2 linked regions of the Fodinicurvata sp. EGI_FJ10296 genome follow. The main gene of each other region encodes a partner of the protein of the gene in region 2 in a complex. Links are inferred from orthologs where the notes say so. Each region holds a gene or a part of one and is shown on either strand. Other genes may lie near its edges.

Region 1 (10,330 bases), on a different replicon or contig from region 2:
GGAGATGATCTTCTTGATCGACTGGCCGACATTGTCCAGAAGCGGACCTTCACCAGCATCGTCGCGGGCTTCGTTCGTCTCCGCGGAATTCGTCGTCTTCGCCATATACTACTCGCAATTTCCGTCCGACAAACGGGACCGTCCGATCAGATTATCCTCGTCGAAAGCGACGATGGGCCGCGCGGCAACCCGCGCCATCCATTGCCTGTGTTCGGTCGCACTGGGCGCCGAAAACCTGCGACGAGGCCGGAACCCCCACTGAAACGTCGATGCCCGCAAACGACCCGGGTCGGCTGCGGGCATGGACGAAACGTGCAGAGGTCAACTCAATGGAACCATAGCCACCGGCATTGCGCTATGAACTGCACCAAACAGGACAGTATAAAAGAGCCTGAACATCCGCATTCATTCGTGTCTCCTTATTGAAAAATGGGCCGTGTTGCGAGCCTGGCAAGCGATCTGCAGCTGACCCATCCGTATGGAGCCGCGCCGAGTTCACGGGCCGGTGCCACGGTTTTCCGCAACGATGGACTTGAGGGCCGATATCCGCTGCCGATTGCCTTCGGACGGATCGCCCTCGAGCAGTGACAGTGCCCGCCTGATCTCGTCACGCACCTCACGAACGCCATGTAAACGCCATGTTTCTCGCCACCCGTCGATCGCAGCCTCGTCGCTCCTGTCGGATCCCACATATGGCGCATGGTCGTAAACGCCCGAAAGGTCAAGTCTTTTCAGCGCATCAGTATCGAGTGAATTGATTAGATGGCCTTTGGCGGCTTCCGAATCAAGGACGGTCTCACCCTGCGCGTCCGCAGCGCCCGGCACTGGCCCCGGTTGAGTCTCCAAGTCGGCCCCGGTTTCCGATTCATATGCCGAAAGCACGGCTATTACCTTTTGGCGCAGTCTGTCGAGTTGGGCATCCTCGATACGCAGCAGCCCCAGAACTTCGCCATATTCGTCGAAGGCACGCGGGTGATTGATGATCAGGGCCAACAATATCAGCGGCATCAACGATCGCGCGTTCGTTACCCGCGACGGCGGCTCGACCGGCAATGGCGCGTAGCGGGACACATGGGAACCACCCGCACCAGCCGCGCGAGCACCATTCGCGCGGCCCTGGTTCCCGAACCAGCCGCCTCTCCCTCGTCCGCCGGATTTCCACGCTCCGCGCGAATCGGATCCCGAACCCGGTCGGGCACTTCTGCCGTTATCGTTACCCCATCCTGCGAATCGGTTGCCCGATGGGAAAACTTCGGCCAGGCGGTCCCGGAAATGCTGCTGATAATAGGTACGAACCGTTGAGTCTCCGATCGACTGCGCCCGTTGGTCGAGCCCTGCCCTGAGTCCCGCCAGACCTTCCGGTGCGCTGACATCGTGACGGGCATATTCCTCGCGCCACACGATTTCGGCCAGGGGCAGCGCCGCCGTCAGGACCTTGCGCACAGCCTCTGTGCCGTCACGACGCACCAGCGAATCCGGATCGTCGCCCGACGGCAGAAACGCGATCTTGATCGTATGGTCCGGACGCAGTCGGGGCAACACCCGTTCCGCTGCGCGAAATGCAGCCCGAAGCCCGGCATTGTCGCCATCGAAACAGATCACCGGCGCGCGCGAGACCTGCCAGAGAACATCGACCTGCTCTTCGGTCAGCGCCGTTCCCAGCGGCGCGACGGCGCCGTGAAAACCGGCCCGCACCAGTGCCACGACATCCATATAGCCTTCGACCACGATCAATCCGTGCCCGCGCTGCACGGCGGGTGCGGCACCGGCAAGGTTGTACAGAAGCCGGCCCTTGTGAAAAATCGGGCCATCGGGACTGTTGAGATATTTCGGGCCATTGTCGTTGAGCGCACGGCCTCCGAACGCCACGACGCGCCCACGTCGGTCGGTGACGGGAAAGACGATCCGGTCGCGGAAAAACGCGTACGGCTTGCGACCGTCCTCCGGTGTACGAATGAGACCGGCCTCTTCAATTGCCGCCGGGTCGAACTCTCGCGCCGTCAGGTGCTCCACCAGCCTTTGACCGGCCGCGGGCGCGTATCCGATCCGGAACCGGGTGATCGCCGCATCGTCCAATCCGCGTCCCTTAAGGTAGTCACGTGCGGTTTCACCGTCACGCGTGTTCAAAGCACCTTGAAAATAGCGGCACGCCTCCTCGACCAGATCATGAAGGGTCTTGCGACGCTTTTCCCGCGCCTGATCACCAGGCGCCGGCCTCGGCACTTCCATTCCCGCCATCGACGCGAGCGTCTCAACGGCGTCCATAAAGGACAGGCCGTCATGATCGGTCAGAAAGCCGATGTGATCGCCATGGGCACCGCAGCCGAAGCAGTGAAAGAAGCCCTTGTCGTTGTTGACTGTGAAACTGGGGGATTTTTCCTTGTGAAACGGGCAGAGGCCGGAATATTCCCGCCCTGCCTTCTTTAGACGTACGGACCGTCCGACCAGATCAGACAGCCCGATACGGCTCTTTACGTCCTCAAGGAACGACGGCGGTATCGACACGTCAGCCCCTCCGGTTTCTACGCACGCTTTGCCCGATCAGCCACTGAGCGCCGCTTTGGCGACGCCGCTCGCCTTCGAAAAATCCATGGTCCCGCCGTGGCGGGACTTCAATGTCGCCATTGTACGTCCCATATCCTTCAGCCCGGTAGCGCCGATTTCCGCGATGACCGCATTCACGGCCTCGCGGATCTGGTCGTCCGACATCTGCTGGGGCAGGAACCGCTCAATGATCGCGATCTCTGCCTGCTCCCCCTCGGCCAGATCGACCCGCGCACCCTGCTCGTAGAGCGCAATGCTCTCGCGGCGCTGTTTGACCATTGTCTGGAGCAATGAAACGATCTCCTGATCGTCCAGGCCGTCCTGGCGTCCCGTCTTGGTTCGAACCGCGATATCCCTGTCCTTCAGCGCTGCAAGGATAAGACGAATGGTGCGCACCGTCCGATCGTCACGCTCCTTCATCGCCTGCTTCAGGCTATCGGTCAGTCTTTGGCGAATCATCGAATCAGGCCTCCGGCAAGCCATGCCGACGATCGACAGGCCGAGATTGTCCCTATTGCTGCCGCGCCCCGATCTGGGGTTTCCCGACAGAAGTCTACTGATCTGCTGCAGCACGCAACACCTAAAGATCGGATTTTCATGAACGGAACTGGATGAATGGGCCGCAAACCGTAATCCGTGACGCCGCTTCGCGAACCCTCGCGGCACGACCGCTCAACCCGCAGTTCCAAGGCCCGCCTGTCGTTGATCCTGTTCCGGATCAGGCGTTCTGCACGGCACTCGGTCCAGACATGCTCCGGGATCACTGGCGTTCTACCCCGGAATCATGCTTTATCGGATTGCCGATCCTCGTGGCCGACCGCCCCGAGTTAGGAGGTCGGCGCGTCTTCGTCAATTGCAAAGTCGATATCGGGCAGACATACCTATGATGCAGTCCACACCTTTCAGCTCAACGGCCAGCGCCCCGGCACCTTCGTCGGGCTCCCGATCGGGAGTGCGCGAGGCCACCGGCGCTCTCGTCCTTGCGGATGGAACTGTCTTCCGCGGCCGCGGGATCGGCGCCCACGGCCGTGCCGTCGGCGAGGTGTGCTTCAATACCGGCATGACCGGCTATCAGGAGACCCTGACCGACCCGTCATATGCCGGCCAGATCGTTACGTTCACCTTTCCCCATATCGGCAATGTCGGCGCCAATGTCGAAGACGTTGAAACAACGACGCCGGCCGCTCGCGGCCTCATCGTCCGGCATGACCCGACCGCGCCATCAAACTGGCGCTCTGAACGGTCGCTGGACGACTGGCTCAAGATGAACGGCATCGTCGGCCTGTCGGGCATCGATACCCGGCGGCTCACCCGGCGCATCCGCGACGGCGGCCCGCCGGTCGGCGTGATCGTGAATGCCCCCGATGGAAATCTGGACATCGATGCCGCTCTCGACGAGGCCAGGGCATGGCCGGGTCTGGAAGGTATGGATCTGGCCCGCGACGTGACGTGCACGCAGACGTACAGCTGGCGTGAAACGTGCTGGTCGCTCAACGACGGCTATGGCGTGCAGGACAACCCGACCCGGCACGTCGTCGCCATCGACTATGGCGCCAAACGCAATATATTGCGGTGCCTCGCCACGGCGGGATGCCGTGTGACCGTTGTACCGGCGACGGCCACGGCGGAAGACATTCTGTCCCATCGGCCCGACGGAATCTTCCTGAGCAACGGTCCGGGCGATCCGTCCGCCACGGGCGCCTACGCGGTTCCGACACTGCGGTCAATTCTCCAGACGGACGTGCCGGTCATGGGAATTTGCCTCGGGCACCAGCTGCTGTCGCTGGCCCTGGGCGGTCAGACACGAAAGCTGGAGCGCGGCCACCGGGGCGCCAATCACCCGGTGAAGGATCTGGCGACCGGCAAGGTCGAGATCACGAGCCAGAATCACGGCTTCGCGGTCGTTCCGGAATCCCTGCCCGAGGGCATCGTTCCGTCGCATGTCAGCCTGTTCGATGGTACCAACGAAGGGATCCGGTTGCAGGACCGTCCTGTCTTTTCGGTTCAGTACCATCCCGAAGCATCGCCCGGGCCGGTCGACAGCCATTACCTGTTCGACAGGTTCATGGAAATGATCGACCGCAGGGCCTGACTGTCGCATCGACAGGCCTTCCAACGTTCCGGCGACGGCGCTATAACGGCGCCGCCCCTTGCAGGGCGGCGGGTTGCCGTCACAACCGTTCCTTACTGTTCCTTGCCCAAATTGGGCGCAATTGGCCGAGAGACCTTCGATCCATGCCCAAGCGCACCGATATCCGCTCGATCGCCATCATCGGCGCCGGCCCGATCGTCATCGGCCAGGCGTGCGAGTTCGACTATTCCGGGGCTCAGGCCTGCAAGGCGCTCAGGGCGGAGGGCTATCGCGTCGTTCTGGTCAACTCCAATCCCGCAACGATCATGACCGATCCGGAACTGGCCGACGCGACGTACATAGAGCCGATCACCCCGGCCACGGTCGCGCGCATCCTGGAACGGGAGCGCCCTGACGCGCTTTTGCCGACCATGGGCGGCCAAACTGCGCTGAATACGGCCATTGCCCTCGCGGAGGACGGCACGCTTGAGCGGCTCGGCATCGAAATGATCGGCGCCGACAAGGACGTGATCGCCAAGGCCGAGGACCGGCAGAAATTCCGTGAAGCCATGGACAGCATCGGCCTGGACAGTCCCCGGTCGCGTCTGGTCAGCGACTTTAATCAGGCAACCGATGCGCTAGAGTATGTTGGTCTGCCCGCCATTATCCGGCCCAGCTATACCCTTGGCGGCGCTGGCGGCGGCATTGCCTACAATCGGGAAGAATACGAAAACATTGTCCGCAACGGGTTGAGGCTCAGCCCGGTTCACCAGGTCCTGATCGAGGAATCCGTACTGGGTTGGAAAGAGTACGAGATGGAAGTGGTCCGGGATCGGGCCGACAACTGCATCATCATCTGCGCCATCGAGAACATCGACCCGATGGGGGTGCATACCGGCGACAGCATCACCGTCGCGCCGGCACTGACACTGACAGACAAAGAATACCAGATCATGCGAAGCGCCTCGATCGCGGTGCTGCGGGAGATCGGCGTCGATACCGGCGGTTCGAATGTGCAGTTTGCCGTCGACCCGGAGACTGGCCGACTGGTCGTGATCGAAATGAATCCGCGGGTATCGCGGTCGTCCGCCCTGGCGTCCAAGGCCACCGGATTTCCGATCGCCAAGGTGGCCGCAAAGCTGGCCGTCGGCTATACGCTTGACGAACTGACCAACGATATCACCCGCGTCACGCCGGCCAGTTTCGAGCCGACGATCGACTATGTGGTCACCAAGATTCCCCGGTTCACCTTCGAGAAATTCGCCGGCGCGGAACCGATGCTAAACACGTCGATGAAATCCGTCGGCGAGGCTATGGCCATCGGCCGCAGCTTTTCCGAGAGCTTTCAGAAAGCGCTGCGATCGTTGGAGACCGGCTGGACCGGCCTGAACGAGATCGCCATCGAAGGTCTCGACGACGGCGCGCCGGTCAAGGATCTCAATCCGGTGCGCGCGGCCCTGTCGCGGCCGACACCCGATCGAATTCTCGTCATCGCCCAGGCGCTGCGCCTCGGCATGTCGCCGGCCGAAATCACCAGTATCTGCAAATACGATCCGTGGTTCGTCGATCGGATCAACGAAATCGTGACTGCCGAAGCGGATTTGAAGAAGAACGGCCTGCCCGAATCACGCGGTGACTGGCTCGACCTGAAGATGATGGGGTTCGCGGATGCGCGCCTGGGCGAACTGGTCGGCATGGATGAGCGCGCGGTGTCGGCGGTGCGGCGGGCGCGGGACGTCACGCCGATTTACAAGCGGATCGATACCTGCGCCGGGGAGTTCTCGACCCCCACTTCGTACATGTATTCGTGCTATGAACCCGACGACGGCAACCCGCCCGATTGCGAAAGCCTGCCGACGGACCGCCGCAAGATCATCATCCTCGGCGGCGGGCCCAACAGGATCGGGCAGGGAATCGAGTTCGACTATTGCTGCGTCCACGCCGCCTATGCCCTGAAGGAGGCCGGCTACGAGACCATCATGGTCAACTGCAACCCGGAGACGGTATCCACTGACTACGATACATCGGACCGGCTCTATTTCGAGCCACTGACGACCGAAGATGTCATCGAGATCGTGCGCACGGAACAAAGAAACGGCGCCCTTCTGGGCGTCATCGTCCAGTTCGGCGGGCAGACACCGCTGAAGCTCGCCGGTGATCTCGAAGCCGCCGGCATACCGATCCTGGGCACACCCAAGGACGCCATCGACCGTGCGGAGGATCGCGAGCGGTTCGCCGACATGCTCAATGACATCGGCCTTCGCCAGCCTGCGAACGGTCTTGCCCGGTCGGCCGAAGAAGCCGAGCGGATCGCTGAACGGCTGGGCTATCCCCTGCTTCTGCGGCCGAGCTATGTCCTCGGCGGCCGCGCCATGGAGGTGATCCACAACCGCGAGGAATTGCGCCGCTACATCACTACGGCCGTTATCGTTTCGGGGCGCAACCCGGTACTGATCGACAGCTATCTTCAGGATGCCGTGGAGGTTGATGTCGACGCCGTCTCCGACGGCAGCGACGTCTATGTCGCCGGGATCATGGAGCACATCGAGGAAGCCGGAATCCACTCGGGCGACAGCGCCTGCGCCCTGCCGCCTCACAGTCTGACCGACGCCGTCATGGCGGCGATCGAGGATCAGACACGGCTTCTGGCCAAAGAGCTGGGCGTCGTCGGACTGATGAACGTGCAGTTCGCCATCAAGACACCCGAGGGAGGCCCCGAGAACGGGCCGGCCGAAATCTACATCATCGAGGTCAATCCCCGCGCCAGCCGGACCGTGCCGTTCGTCGCCAAGGCGACCGGCACGCCAATCGCCAAAATTGCCGCGCGGATCATGGCCGGCGAACCGCTGTCGACATTCCGCGACCAGAAGCTGCTGCTCGGCCACCGGCCACCCCATGTCGCGGTCAAGGAAGCCGTGTTCCCGTTCGCCCGATTCCCCGGGGTCGACACACTGCTCGGGCCGGAAATGAAGTCCACCGGCGAGGTCATGGGTCTCGACCGAAGCTTCGGCCGCGCCTTTCTCAAGTCACAGCTGGGCGCAGGGGTAACCCTGCCGCGGGAGGGACGGGCTTTCCTGTCCGTTCGCAACCGCGACAAGGCCAACCTGGAACCGATCGCCCGCGGTCTGGCCGCACTCGGCTTCACCCTGGTCGCTACGCGCGGCACCCAGGCCTTTCTCGCGTCGCACGGCCTGACGGTGACCACCGTCAACAAGGTGCTGGAAGGCCAGCCCCACATCGTCGATGAAATGAAGAACGGGGTCATCGACCTCGTCATCAATACGACCGATAGCGCCCAGGCCGTACGCGACAGCATGGGGTTGCGGCGAACCGCTCTGGTCAATACTATTCCCTATTATACGACGATCGCTGGGGCGCGCGCTGCGGTAGAGGCCATCGCCGCACTGAAGGAAGGTGAGCTTGAAGTCGAGGCGCTGCAATCTTATGTCTTCGGATCGTAACCTGCCGGGTGCCGGCCGGGAATTGTAACTGGCCGGGTATCATGACCGGCCTGGAACCGTGACTTGCCGGAGCCGCCGCAGCAGAGGTTGCGGCGGTTTATGTTCGTTAACGACTGGCGGGCGGCGTTAAGGTTATCGCCGCTCGAATTTTCCTTAGAAGGTAGACAGAATATGGAGAAGGTCCCGATGACCGCAACGGGCTACGCCCGTTTGCAGGACGAGCTAAAGTTTCTGAAATCGACCGCGCGACCGGAAGTCATCCGTGCGATCGCCGAGGCTCGAGAACATGGTGATCTCTCCGAGAATGCCGAATATCACGCCGCGCGGGAGCGTCAAAGCTTCATCGAAGGTCGTGTTCTGGAACTGGAAGACAAAATCGCCAGAGCCGAAGTTATTGATGTTTCCAAACTGTCGGGCGATATAATCAAGTTCGGCGCAACGGTAAGCCTCGCCGACGAGGATACTGATGAGGAAATCACCTATCAAATCGTCGGAGAAGACGAGAGTGACATCAAGGATGGCCGTATCTCCATCACCGCGCCGCTGGCTCGTGGCTTGATCGGTAAAAGTGTCGGCGATCTTGTCGAGGTTACGACCCCCAGCGGCGCCCGCTCGTACGAAGTGATTTCCGTCACCTATAACTGACCCATCCCGGGGGTTGCGTTTGCCCTGCTCCGGCGAATGCTACCCGGGGTCTCAATGTCGCTCGGGTAGCATATGAATATTGATCGGCGGATTGTCGTCTGGTGCCTGATCGCGGGCGTCGGCATACTGTTTCTGTGGTTCGTATCGGATATTCTGGCGCCTTTTCTAGTCGGGATACTGCTGGCGTATCTTTGCGACCCGGCCTGTCGCTGGCTTGAAGAGCGCGGTGTGCCCCGAATTGCGTCCGGTATGCTGATCGTCGGTGGATTCTTCGTCGCCATTGCGGGGCTTATCGTGGCGGCCATGCCGATCCTTATCTCGCAGGCTGCAGGGTTCGTCACTGCGCTCTCCGATCTTCAGCAAGCGATCGCCAACGAAGAACTGACACCGCTGATCATCCTGGACGAGTTCCTTCCCGACGGATGGGGCGACCGCATTATCGACATCGGCAGTGAATCCGTCGGCTGGGCAATGGAATCAGCCGGACAGGTCGGGCTGCAGCTACTTAGCGGCGGCATGGCTCTCTTCGACTTCGTCAGCCTGATGTTCATCACGCCGATCGTCGCGATTTTCGCAATGCGCGACTGGCCCGCCTTGCTGACGCATATGGACGATCTCGTTCCGCCAAAGCAAAGGCCGATCGTGCGCAGCCACGCACAGGCCGTCGATGACGCCATCAGCGCATGGATGCGCGGTCAGGTTCTGGTGTGCCTGATTCTGGCGGCTTTCTACAGCGTCGGATTGACTCTCCTTGGCCTTCAGTACGGCATCTTCATCGGGGTCGTTGCCGGCATTGCTGCATTCATACCGTTTCTGGGATTTGCAGTTGGGCTGGCACTGAGTCTCATCGCAGCCCTGGTGACCTTTGACAGCTTTTATCCGATCCTGGCAACGATCGGAGTCTTTCTGGCGGGACAAGCGCTGGAAAGCTATTACCTGACGCCTCGGCTGGTCGGCCGCAGCGTGGGATTGAGCGAGGTGTGGATTCTGTTCGCACTGTTGGCCGGCGGCGCGACGTTCGGCTTCGTCGGCATACTACTGGCCATGCCCGTAGCGGCGGTGCTCAACGTCCTCATTCGCAGTGCCATCACGGCCTACAAACAAAGCGCGCTCTACTACAACGAACTCTAGAACAGACCACGTTCGGCAATTGCCGCCTGCCCCTCATTCCTCGTCATGGTCATCCCCTGCGGGACCGACATTGACGTCGACGGGCACTCCGGGAAGGCTCTTGCCCGTCCGGATTGCGAGTGAAGATTTCACATGACTGACATTCGGCGCAGCCGTGAGTTGCGTCGTCAGAAACTTCTGATAGCTGTCCCAGTCTTCCGCAACGACTTTAAGCAGGAAATCGGTCTCCCCGGCCAACATGTGGCATTCCCGCACGAGAGGCCAGGATGCCACCAGATCCTCGAATGCCCGAAGATCGTTCTCGGCCTGGCTCGTCAGCCCGACATGGGCAAAGACCATAACGCCATAGCCCAAAGCCTCCGGGTTGATGTCCGCGTGGTAGCCGCGAATGAACTGGGCTTCCTCCAGCGCCCTGACGCGACGCAGACACGGCGGCGCCGAAATACCTGCCCGACGAGCCAGTTCGACATTGGTCATA
Region 2 (10,346 bases):
GCGACCCAGTCGGGGCGGGACGCCGGATCCGGGAAAAACCATACGATCACCAGATAGCCGAGCGATACCAGTGCCGCACCCCGCAAAAGACCGAACAGGAAGCCAAGCGATCTGTCGATGGCATTGATGGCCGATCCGGTGACCAGACGGGCGATATAGTGGCAGATGATCGACAGCACGATCAGGGTCACGATGAACACGACGGTTCCGCCGACGATATCAGCGAGCAGGTCCATACTGATATAGGTGCGGGCGACATCGCTTGCCACGGGAAACGTATACAAGGTCACCAGCGCAGCGCCAACCCAGCCGGCGATTGCAAGAACCTCGCGCGTGAAGCCCCGGAAGAACGCCAGAATCGCCGAGACGAACAGAATGCCCAATACCGCTATATCGCCCGGCGTCATTTGTATCGATCCCGCTGCATCATTCGAACATGTCCATCCGTTACCTGGTATACGTACCAAAGTCATGCATAGCCATTCCGGCTCAGTCCTGCAGGGCTATTGTTTCGGCCCCGACCAGAGTTCGTCGCCGAACATCGGCAACAGGTCTTCCACATGCGCCATTTCCGATACCTGAAGGGCGTCATGGCCGGAAACGGTGGCGGATTTGCGGCCTTGGCGTCCGCGCCGTACCGGCACGATGGCGCTGGTAAAGCCGAGTTTGACGGCTTCTTTCAGGCGTGTGTCCATCTGACTGACAGCCCTGATCTCCGCCGACAGGCCGATTTCACCGAAGACAACGGTTTCGCGCGGCAAGGGCTGGCCCGAAAGTGAGGACAGAAGCGCGGCGGCGACGGCAAGGTCGGCCGCCGGTTCCGCGATTCGAAGGCCACCGGCGACGTTCAGATAGACGTCGCGCGGCCCGATAGGCACGCCGCAGCGCGCTTCGAGAACGGCAAGCACCATGGCCAGACGGGCGTTGTCCCAGCCGACGACCGCGCGCCGGGGCGTGCCGAGCGGCGAGGGCGCCACCAGGGCCTGAATTTCCACGAGGACCGGCCTCGTGCCCTCCAATCCGGCGAACACGCTGGCGCCGGACACATCTCCGCGCCGGTCGGCAAGGAACAGTTCGGAGGGATTCTCGACCTCAAGAAGCCCTTCTTCGGCCATCTCGAACACGCCGATTTCGTCGGTCGGGCCGAAACGGTTCTTGATCCCGCGCAGGATGCGGAAATGGTGGCCGCGCTCACCTTCGAAATGAAGGACACAGTCCACCATGTGTTCCAGCACGCGCGGACCGGCGATGGCGCCGTCCTTGGTCACATGCCCGACCAGAAACAGGCAGATGCCACGCCGCTTTGCAACGCGGATCAGTTCCGACGCCGAGGATCGGACCTGGGCCACTGTCCCCGGCGCGCTGTCCAGACTGTCGATATACATTGTCTGGATCGAATCGATCACCGCCACCTTGGGGCCGTCGGCGCGGTCGAGGGATGCCACGATATCGCGGACACTGGTCGCGGAGGCCAGCTGGACGCCGGCGCCCGCCAATCCCAGGCGGGCTGCGCGCATGCGGACCTGCTCTACGGCCTCCTCGCCGGAGATATAGGCACAGCTCTGATCGGCCGCCATTCGGCATACGACCTGAAGGAGCAATGTCGATTTGCCGATGCCGGGATCGCCGCCGATCAGGATCGCGGAGCCCGGGACCATGCCGCCGCCGCAAACGCGGTCGAATTCCGCGATGCCGGAAAGGCGCCTCGGCGGATCGGCCGTGTGCTGGTCCAGGCCGACGAAGTCGATCGCCCGCCCGCGGCCCGCCGACAGTCCCTTGGGCCGGGTTTCCGGAGCCGCTTCTTCGACGATGCTGTTCCACGACCCGCACTGGTCGCACTGGCCCGCCCATTTGGTGTGAACGGTGCCACAGGTCTGACAGGTATATCGGGTCGATTGGCGGGCCATCCGTGTCTCATTCTCGGCTGCGTGGCGTATTGAGGGGGCTTACCGGGCCAACACGGGCATGGTGATCGGACCCTCACCGTGGCCGTTCACGAACTGGTCGACATAGGGATTGCCGGAGTTGAAGATTGTGTCGGCCGGGCCGGCCCAGATGATCCTGCCCTCGTACAGCATTGCGATTCGGTCTCCGATCTTGCGGGCGCTCGCCATATCATGCGTTATCGACAGAGCCGTCGCGCCCAGGCTTCGGACGCAGCGGACGATCAGGTCGTTGATCACGTCGCTCATGATCGGGTCCAGGCCCGTCGTCGGTTCGTCGAACAGCAGAATTTCCGGGTCGGCCGCGATGGCGCGCGCCAGCGCCACCCTTTTCTGCATGCCGCCCGACAGTTCCGACGGCAGCAATTCCGCAACCTCGGCATCCAGACCCACCATCGCCAGCTTGTCGACCGCGAGCGCGCGGGCCTGCGCCTTGTTCAGGTGGCCCCGCTGCAGCAGTGCGAAGCTGACGTTCCGCCAGACCGGCAGGCTGTCGAAAAGAGCCGAGCCCTGAAACAGCATGCCCACTTGCTGCATTCTTTCGAGGCGGGCACGGCGGCCCAGGCCGCGCGTTTCTTCGCCATCGATCCGGATACTTCCGGCGTCAGCCTCCATCAGCCCAAGCAGACATTTCAGCATCACCGATTTTCCGGTGCCCGACCCGCCAATGACAACCACGCTTTCGCCTTTGGCAATGGTGAGGTCGAGTCCGTCGAGGACGGATTTTTCGCCGAACGATTTGCAAAGACCGGCCAAAGCGATCTTGGGGACGGGGTGATCGTGCATCATCGCGAGAAGAAGACCTCTGTCAGCCCGTAGTTGAAGCACAGGATCAGGATCGAGGCGGAAACCACGGCGCTGGTCGTTGCCGCGCCGACGCCCTGGGCGCCGCCGCGCGAAGAATAGCCGTGATAGCAGCCCATCAGGGCGATGATGAAGCCGAACACCGCTGCCTTGACCAGCCCCGAGATGACGTCGATCGCCTCAAGATAGCCCCAGGTATTGCTGAGATGCACAGCCGGATTGAAGCCCAGCTTGTAGACCGCGATCAGGAACCCGCCGAAGACGCCGATAATATCGGCGACCAGAACCAGACATGGCAGCATCAGGGTGCCCGCGATCAGCCTTGGGGCGATCAGGTACTTCATCGGATCGGTCGACAGCGTGGTCAGCGCATCGATCTGGTCGGTCACGCGCATCGTGCCGATTTCCGCAGCCATGGCGGCACCGATGCGCCCGGCGACCATCAGCCCTGCAAGCACGGGCCCGAGTTCGCGGGTGATCGAGACGACGACGATCGTGGCAATCGCGTCTTCGGCATTGAACCGTGAAAAGCCGGTATAGCTTTGCAGCGCCAGCACCATCCCGGTAAAGAGCGCGGTCAGCCCGACCACCGGCAGCGAGTAATAGCCGATGTCGACCATCTGGCGGACGATCGCTCCGACATGGATTGGCGGGCGGAAGCAATGGCTGACGCCGGTGGCGGCAAAAATCGCGATCCGGCCGACGGCGGCCAGGAAGCCGAGAAACGAGCGCCCGATCGGCGCGATCGGGTTGAACGTCACGAAGACACCACGCGACGATGATAGCGACGGCCAAGATCAGTCAGGATCTCATAACCGATCGTGCCGGCTGCAGCGGCGACCCGGTCGACCGGCATGCCGGGCCCTATCGCCTCGACCCAATCCCCGGCCGCGAGCCCCGAGAGCGGCAGGTCCGTGACATCGACTGTCGTCAGATCCATCGAAACACGGCCCATTACCGGCACCTCCTCGCCATTTACCACCATCTTCCCCCGATTGCCGATCGATCGCAGATATCCGTCCGCATAGCCGATGGCAAGGGTGGCAACCGTCATCGGGCGGTCTGCCGTCGCTGTTCCACCATACCCGACCGCATCGCCGCGTCGAACGGAACGCACCTGAAGCACGCGGGCATGAAGTGAAATGACGCACTCCATGGGATTGTCGGCTTCGGGCGTCGGATTGACACCATACAGCGCGCATCCGGGCCGGGCGATATCCAGCCCCCGGCCAGCTTGCCGAAACATGGCCGGCGAATTGGCGATGCTGCCGGGTGCCGAGGGCAATTGGGCGCGGATGGCATCGAATGCCGCGCGCTGACGATCGAGCACCGGGCTGGCGGCGTCGTCGGCCGATGAGGGATGGGACAAATAGCCGGCGACCGAAATCGTCCCCAGCGATGCCGGATCGGCCGCAAGGGCTTCCTGTTCTTGCCAGGTGAGGCCCAGACGGTTCATGGCCGTGTCCAGGTGGATGAATGCCGGCCGCCGTGCGCCGATCGACTCGCACCATCGGCTCCAGCGCTGGATCTCTCCGGGGTGATTGAGAACCGGCATCAGTGAGGCCTGGTCGTAGTCGGCCTCGCATCCCGGCATCAGGCCATTGAGAATACCGATGCGGGCCTGCGGCAGAATCTGACGCAGGTCCAGACCTTCATCGAGATGCGCAACAAAGAAAAGCCGGGCGCCGGCCTCCCACAGGGCCGGGCCGACGATGGCGGCACCCAGGCCGTAGCCGTCGGCCTTGATGACGGCGGCAACCTCATCGGCCGCACCGGTGGCGACGAGCTGGCTGTAGTTTCGGGCGAGCGCGCCGGTATCGATGGTAAGGACGGCGCCGGCCCGCGCCGCCGCCCGGCTGCTCGTCGGAAAATCCGTCAACGGCACGGTCTCTAGCATCCTTTTCGGTACCTGGCCTTTTGCTGGTCGTGCGAGGCCGTTTCACCGGTCGCAGAAATGGGGTGGTTCACAAATCGCCGTCGGCATCGAAACGGGTCTCAAGATTCGAGAACCGGGTGTACGACCCTTCGAAATGAAGGTCCACCGTTCCGGTGGGTCCGTGACGCTGTTTGGCGACGATCACCTGGGCGATGTTGTGTATGCGTTCCATGCGCGATTGCCAATCGGCATGTTCGGGCGTCCCCGCCTCGGGTTCCTTTTTTTCTTCGTAATAGGCGGGGCGGTATACGAACAACACGACATCGGCATCCTGCTCGATGGAGCCGGACTCGCGGAGGTCAGCCAGTTGCGGACGTTTGTCTTCGCGCTGTTCCACCGCGCGCGACAGCTGGGAAAGGGCGACCACAGGCACGTCCAGGTCCTTGGCGATCATCTTAAGACCGCGTGTGATCTCGGAGATCTCCTGAACCCGGTTCTCGGCGTTGCGGCCGTTGGTGGTGGCACCGCGCATCAACTGTACATAGTCGACGACGATCATGCCGAGATCGTGTTGGCGCTTCAGGCGCATGGCCCGCGTGCGCAGCATGGAAATCGTCAGTCCGGCGGTATCGTCGACGAAAAGCGGCGTCGAGCGGATATCCTGCGCCGCCTCGACCAGCCGCGGGAAGTCCTTGCGGGCTATTTCGCCTTTGCGGATCTTCTCGCTCGAAATCTCCGCAGCGTCGGAGAGAATTCGGGTGCCCAACTGCTCCGACGACATCTCAAGTGAGAATACCGCGCAGACGGCCCCCTCGCGCCCCTCGTTGCGGGCATGGGCGCGGGCAGCGTTAAAGGCGATATTGGTGGCCAATGCGGTCTTGCCCATGCCGGGGCGGCCGGCGAGTATCAGCAGATCGGATCTTTGCAGACCGCCAAGCATCCGGTCCAGGTCAACGAGGCCGGTGGTGCAACCCGTAAGGGCGGTGTCACGGTTGAGGGCTTCGCTGGCCGACTGGATCGTGCGGTCGATGATCGTCGAGAACGATTCGAATTCCTTGCGGAAGTCCCCTTCGTTCGCCAGGACGTACAGTTTTTCCTCAGCGCTGCGAATCAGGTCGGGGGTGTCGAGATCGGGATCATAGTCCAGCGCCTCGTCCGTCGTCTCCTGGCCGATGCGTATCAGTTGCCGGCGGACATTCAGGTCGTAGATCGTCTTGGCGTAGTCCTCGGCCGAGCGGGGGGAAACCACGGCAGCCGAAAGCTCGGCGATGTAGCCGATTCCGCCGATGGTTTCCAGCTCGCCGTCGGCCTCGAAATACTGCTGCAGCGTTACCTCGTCGGCGACGCGCAGGCTTTGACGCAAGGTCGAGCAGGCGCTGTAGATCCGGCCGTGAATCGGCCAGAAAAAATGGTCCGGCTTCAGGAAATCCGCGACTCGGTCGATCAGCTCGTTGTCGAACAGAATTGCCCCGAGCAGTGCTTTTTCGGCGGCCTCGTTGGACGGCATGCTGACGGAGGCTTCCTGCCCATTTCCGGCAGCACGACCCGCGTCCGGCCCTGGCGGCCGATTCACGGCCGACGGGTCGGCGGGAAAGGAAACGCTGGATGAGTGCATCGATATGGGGTCGTTTGGCATGGCGGCACTCTAACCGGTTACGGTCGAAAGCGACAGCCTTCAAGCCCGTCACAAGACCATAACCGGATACGATCAGGCTGTGTGCCGATCGCCTCGCCAGCGCTAGGCCGGATTACGAAGCCCGCGCCGTTTCCGTGTGCGCCATAATGTGTTCGCGGTTGCCAGCGAACACCTCGCTCTCTCTTTCTGCGAGTCTTCGCTCATCATCGACCATATAGTCGCGGGTGCGGGGCAGGGTATCGACGTTCTTCGTGATCTGAAGCTGGAACACCATATGGCCCCGATGGCGGAAGGTCGCTTCGCTGGCGGCGAGATAAAATTCCCACATCCGGCAGAACCGCTCGTCATACAGGTCTCTTGCCCGGTCCCGGTTGGCGACGAACCGTTCGCGCCATAGCTTTAGTGTGTCGGCATAGTGAAGGCGGAGAATTTCAACGTCCGTCACCCACAGACCGCGGTTTTCGATCACGGGCAGCACTTCCGACAATGCCGGCGAGTAGCCGCCCGGGAAGATGTATTTGCGAATCCACTGATTGGTGATACCCGGCCCGTCCATGCGTCCGATGGAATGAATCACGGCAACGCCGTCGTCGGTCAGCAGATCGCGGATCCGTTCGAAGAACGCGGGATAGTGGGGAGCGCCGACATGCTCGAACATCCCCACGGAAACGATCCGGTCGAATTTCCCGGAGATGTCCCGATAGTCCGTCATGCGGAAGCCGACGCGGTCGGAAAGGCCGCTTTCCCGGGCGCGCCGATTCGAAACGTCGAATTGTTCCCGGCTCAGGGTGACGCCGGTGACGTCGCATTGCCCGATCGAGCCCAGATAGAGGCCCATGCCGCCCCAGCCCGATCCGATATCGAGCACGGACAGATCGCTGCGGTTCAAATACAGTTTCGACGCAAGGTGGCGTTTCTTCTCAAGTTGCGCACGTTCCAGGTCTTGGTGACCCTCTGTGAAATAGGCGCACGAATACTGGTGATCGTCATCCAGAAACAGGTCATAGAGTTCACCCGACAAGTCGTAATGATGCGCCACGTTGCGGCGCGACCGCTCTGCCGGATTGAACTGGTGCAATAGTCTGCGGATCGCCCGAAACGGCCGGCCGGCCTGCTCGAACGGCAATCGCCCGGAAAAGCCCATATTGCGGCTGACGAGGTCGAGCAAATCGTAGATGGTTCCACGCTCGACCCGTAGTGTGCCGTCCATATAGGCTTCGCCCAGGTGAAGTTGCGCGTTGAAAAAGAGTTTGCGTGGCAAGGCCGGGTCGGTCAGCCGGATAACAACCCCTGTATCGGGAGGGGCGTCGCCGAAGTGATGCCGTTCATTCGACGGGTCGATCACCGTCAACGATCCGGACCGCACCAGTCGATTCAGCAGTCGGGCTAGGAGCATGTCCTTCTCCTGCATAGCCGGGCCCGTGACATGCCGCCAATCGCAGGCGGTGCGAGCCCTATCGCACCATCAAAGGGTCATAATTACACCACCGGACGACCACATCTGTAAATATGTCATCCGCTCTTCGTTCGTGTTGACGTGGATTATCGGGATGGATGGCACGAAAAAAAGGGGACACCCGATGGTATCCCCTTTTTGCACGAACTTTTCTGCGTCCGGTTCAGGCAGAAGGCTGCTCGGCGCCTTCGTCGGTCTGTGGTTCCCCCGGGGCGGCCATCGCTTCGTTTTCGACGTCCTCTTCGAGATCGGCGCGGGTCAGCGCGCGGCCGCGACTGGTTTGCTGATCAGCTTCATCCTGGGAACGGGCGACGTTGACGGTAATGTCGGCGTAGACCTCAGGGTGCAACTGCAGCTGAACGGGGAAGATGCCCAGTGTCTTGATCGGTCGGTCAATCACGACCTGATTGCGCCCGACCTTCAGATCGTCGTCGCCCAACTGGTCCGCGATATCCCGGGCTGAAACCGAGCCGTAAAGCTGTCCGCTCTCGCCGGCCTGGCGGATGATGACGATCGCCTTGCCTTGCGCCCGTTCCTTGACCGCCTCGGCTTCCTGTTTTTGCTTCAGGTTGACAGCCTCTAGCTTGACTTTCTGGGTCTCGAAGTAAGCCAGATTGTCCTTGGTCGCACGAAGCGCCTTTTCCTGCGGCAAAAGAAAATTGCGGGCGAAGCCTGGGCGAACTTTGACGACATCGCCCATCTGACCCAGTTTTTCGATCCGCTGTAAAAGGATCACGTCCATGATCAGTCCTCCTCATCGGGCCGGCTGCGCATCGATCTTTCGCGCATCCGGGCCCATTGCTCAATAATCCCAAGTCCGGCGACGACGAGCGCGAGCCATCCGGACATCAGAACCAGCACATAAAACAGCGTCAGGATCAGCACCCTGGCCGGTTTCCCGATCGTCACCACATGAACGACCGAAACGCCGACCAGAAAGAAAACCAGGACCAGCAGGACGACGGCATTGCGCGATACAAGAGCGGTGACCGATCCCTCGATCAACGATCCGCTTGCGAACGCCACCGCGACCAGAACGACGAAGGCGCCGGATACCCAGGCTGGCGGCGCCACGGTCATGGCCCCGAAGTCAGGCCTGAGCGTCTGACCGAAACGCCTGAGCATCCCGTTGGCGATCCCGATATTGACGATCGACCAAAGCACCCAGTAGATGCCGAGAGCCGCAGGCAGCGATACTGCCATCGATTGCGCGATCATCTCGATCTCGTCCTGCGACATGCCGAGATCCATGGCCAGCATCACACCCTGCAGTGGCTCCCGCATGGTCGCCAGCATCAGTCCGGTCAACCCGCCATCATAGCCGGCGAACGCGAATCCGGCGATCGTTATGATCGTGACCGCGTAGCCGACCATCAGCGTCAGCAACTGGCCGCTGCTGAGTCTCCGGAAGCTGCCGTCACCGGCAGGCTGAAGGGGTGTCAGCGCCGCCCAGCTCAAGACAACGACGGGTATCGCCACCGTCAACAGGAACATCGGCAACACCGGAAGCCACAGGATGCCAACTGTCACAGCGCCGACGGCCGCCCCGCGAAGGGCGAATGCCGGTCCTGACGACAGGCCCACCATATAGAGTGGTACGGCGGCGACCCAGGAGAGGAAGAGCGCGACAGGCCCTCCGACGACCGCAGCAAGAATGCAAAGAGCGCTTGCCACGCCACCGGCAACGGCTTGCGGCGTCTTACCGGTAATCATTCGGGGACCCCGCTATCGTGCCGAAATCGATTCTGATCCTTGGCTGTATTGACTGGTCCTATCTGATGACGAACGGCAACAGGGCAAGCTGCCGGGACCGCTTGATGGCCCGGGCCAGTTCGCGCTGCTTTTTCGCCGAAACGGCAGTGATCCGGCTCGGCACGATCTTGCCGCGCTCGGAAACGAATCGGCTCAGGAGCTTGACGTCCTTGTAGTCGATCGCCGGGGCGTTTGCGCCGGAGAAGGGGCATGTCTTCCGACGGCGGAAGAATGGACGGCGGGTTTGTGCTGCACTCATCGTTCGCCTCCTTGATTCGCAGCCGGGCTGCGTTCACGGTCACCACGTTCGCGGTCCGGACGCGGACCCCGGTCTTCCCGCGGCCCCCGATCTTCACGTGGCCCCCGGTCGCCGCCGGGACGGTCGCTACGGCCGCCACGTTCGGTGCGCTGCTGCGCCATGACGGACGGTCCTTCCTCCAACTCCTCGACCTTGATCGTAAGGTGGCGAAGAACTTCCTCGGTCAGACCCATCTGGCGTTCCATCTCATGAACGGCCGGGGCCGGAGAATCGATGTTGAGGTGAACGTAATGGCCTTTGCGGTTCTTCTTGATGCGGTAGGCGAGTGTCTTCAGGCCCCACATTTCCCGCTTAGTTACCTTGCCGTCGCCGTCTTCTATGGCTTTGGCAAAAGTGTCCGTCATCGATTCGACCTGAGTGGACGGAACGTCCTGGCGAACGATGTACGTGCATTCGTAAAGTGGCATAAGAGTATATACTCCCTCTGGCTGATACCGATGCGCCGCCCACTCCCAAGTCTGCCGCCGTATAGACGGTGCCAGACTCCAAGCATGGCAAAACGCACCTAGCCGACCGCACCAATGCGGCCGGCAAGGAGTTCCGGTGAGGCGCGCACTATA

Evidence for each region.
Region 1: the proteins of ABZ728_RS04405 (region 2) and dnaG are in contact, whole or in part, in a crystal structure (PDB 2R6A), measured with the Geobacillus stearothermophilus proteins. The link is inferred for Fodinicurvata sp. EGI_FJ10296 from one-to-one orthologs. Residues at the interface, in WP_033016901.1 of Geobacillus stearothermophilus: Ser13, Glu15, Ala16, Gln18, Glu91, Leu92, Asp94, Ala95, Val96, Pro97, Thr98, Ala99, Ala100, Asn101, Tyr104, Tyr105, Ile108; in WP_049624496.1 of Geobacillus stearothermophilus: Lys456, Leu457, Leu458, Pro459, Ala460, Asn463, Ala464, Leu467, Leu535, Leu536, Ile537, Ala538, Gln544, Glu545, Asp548, Tyr549, His552.

The regions. Positions count from the first base shown.
Region 1 is NZ_JBFCVL010000006.1:247,382-257,711, reverse strand. What follows is about bases 1-2,923. They hold dnaG (DNA primase), read right to left. Parts: upstream 2,506-2,923; coding sequence 496-2,505; downstream 1-495. Other genes in these bases: ABZ728_RS14860 (GatB/YqeY domain-containing protein), read right to left, coding at 2,542-2,923; rpoD (RNA polymerase sigma factor RpoD), read right to left, coding at 1-105. In the rest of the region: more of ABZ728_RS14860, read right to left, coding at 2,924-3,003; carA (glutamine-hydrolyzing carbamoyl-phosphate synthase small subunit), read left to right, coding at 3,428-4,636; carB (carbamoyl-phosphate synthase large subunit), read left to right, coding at 4,780-8,076; transcription elongation factor GreA, read left to right, coding at 8,248-8,721; ABZ728_RS14840 (AI-2E family transporter), read left to right, coding at 8,794-9,852; ABZ728_RS14835 (Lrp/AsnC family transcriptional regulator), read right to left, coding at 9,886-10,330. UniProt on the Escherichia coli protein: RNA polymerase that catalyzes the synthesis of short RNA molecules used as primers for DNA polymerase during DNA replication.
Region 2 is NZ_JBFCVL010000002.1:199,168-209,513, reverse strand. What follows is about bases 3,955-6,893. They hold ABZ728_RS04405 (replicative DNA helicase), read right to left. Parts: upstream 6,197-6,893; coding sequence 4,712-6,196; downstream 3,955-4,711. Other genes in these bases: ABZ728_RS04400 (cyclopropane-fatty-acyl-phospholipid synthase family protein), read right to left, coding at 6,372-6,893; alr (alanine racemase), read right to left, coding at 3,955-4,632. In the rest of the region: ABZ728_RS04430 (CvpA family protein), read right to left, coding at 1-407; DNA repair protein RadA, read right to left, coding at 504-1,907; ABZ728_RS04420 (ATP-binding cassette domain-containing protein), read right to left, coding at 1,947-2,729; ABZ728_RS04415 (ABC transporter permease), read right to left, coding at 2,729-3,508; more of alr, read right to left, coding at 3,505-3,954; more of ABZ728_RS04400, read right to left, coding at 6,894-7,655; rplI (50S ribosomal protein L9), read right to left, coding at 7,879-8,457; ABZ728_RS04390 (DUF2232 domain-containing protein), read right to left, coding at 8,460-9,428; rpsR (30S ribosomal protein S18), read right to left, coding at 9,487-9,726; rpsF (30S ribosomal protein S6), read right to left, coding at 9,723-10,193. UniProt on the Escherichia coli protein: The main replicative DNA helicase, it participates in initiation and elongation during chromosome replication. Travels ahead of the DNA replisome, separating dsDNA into templates for DNA synthesis.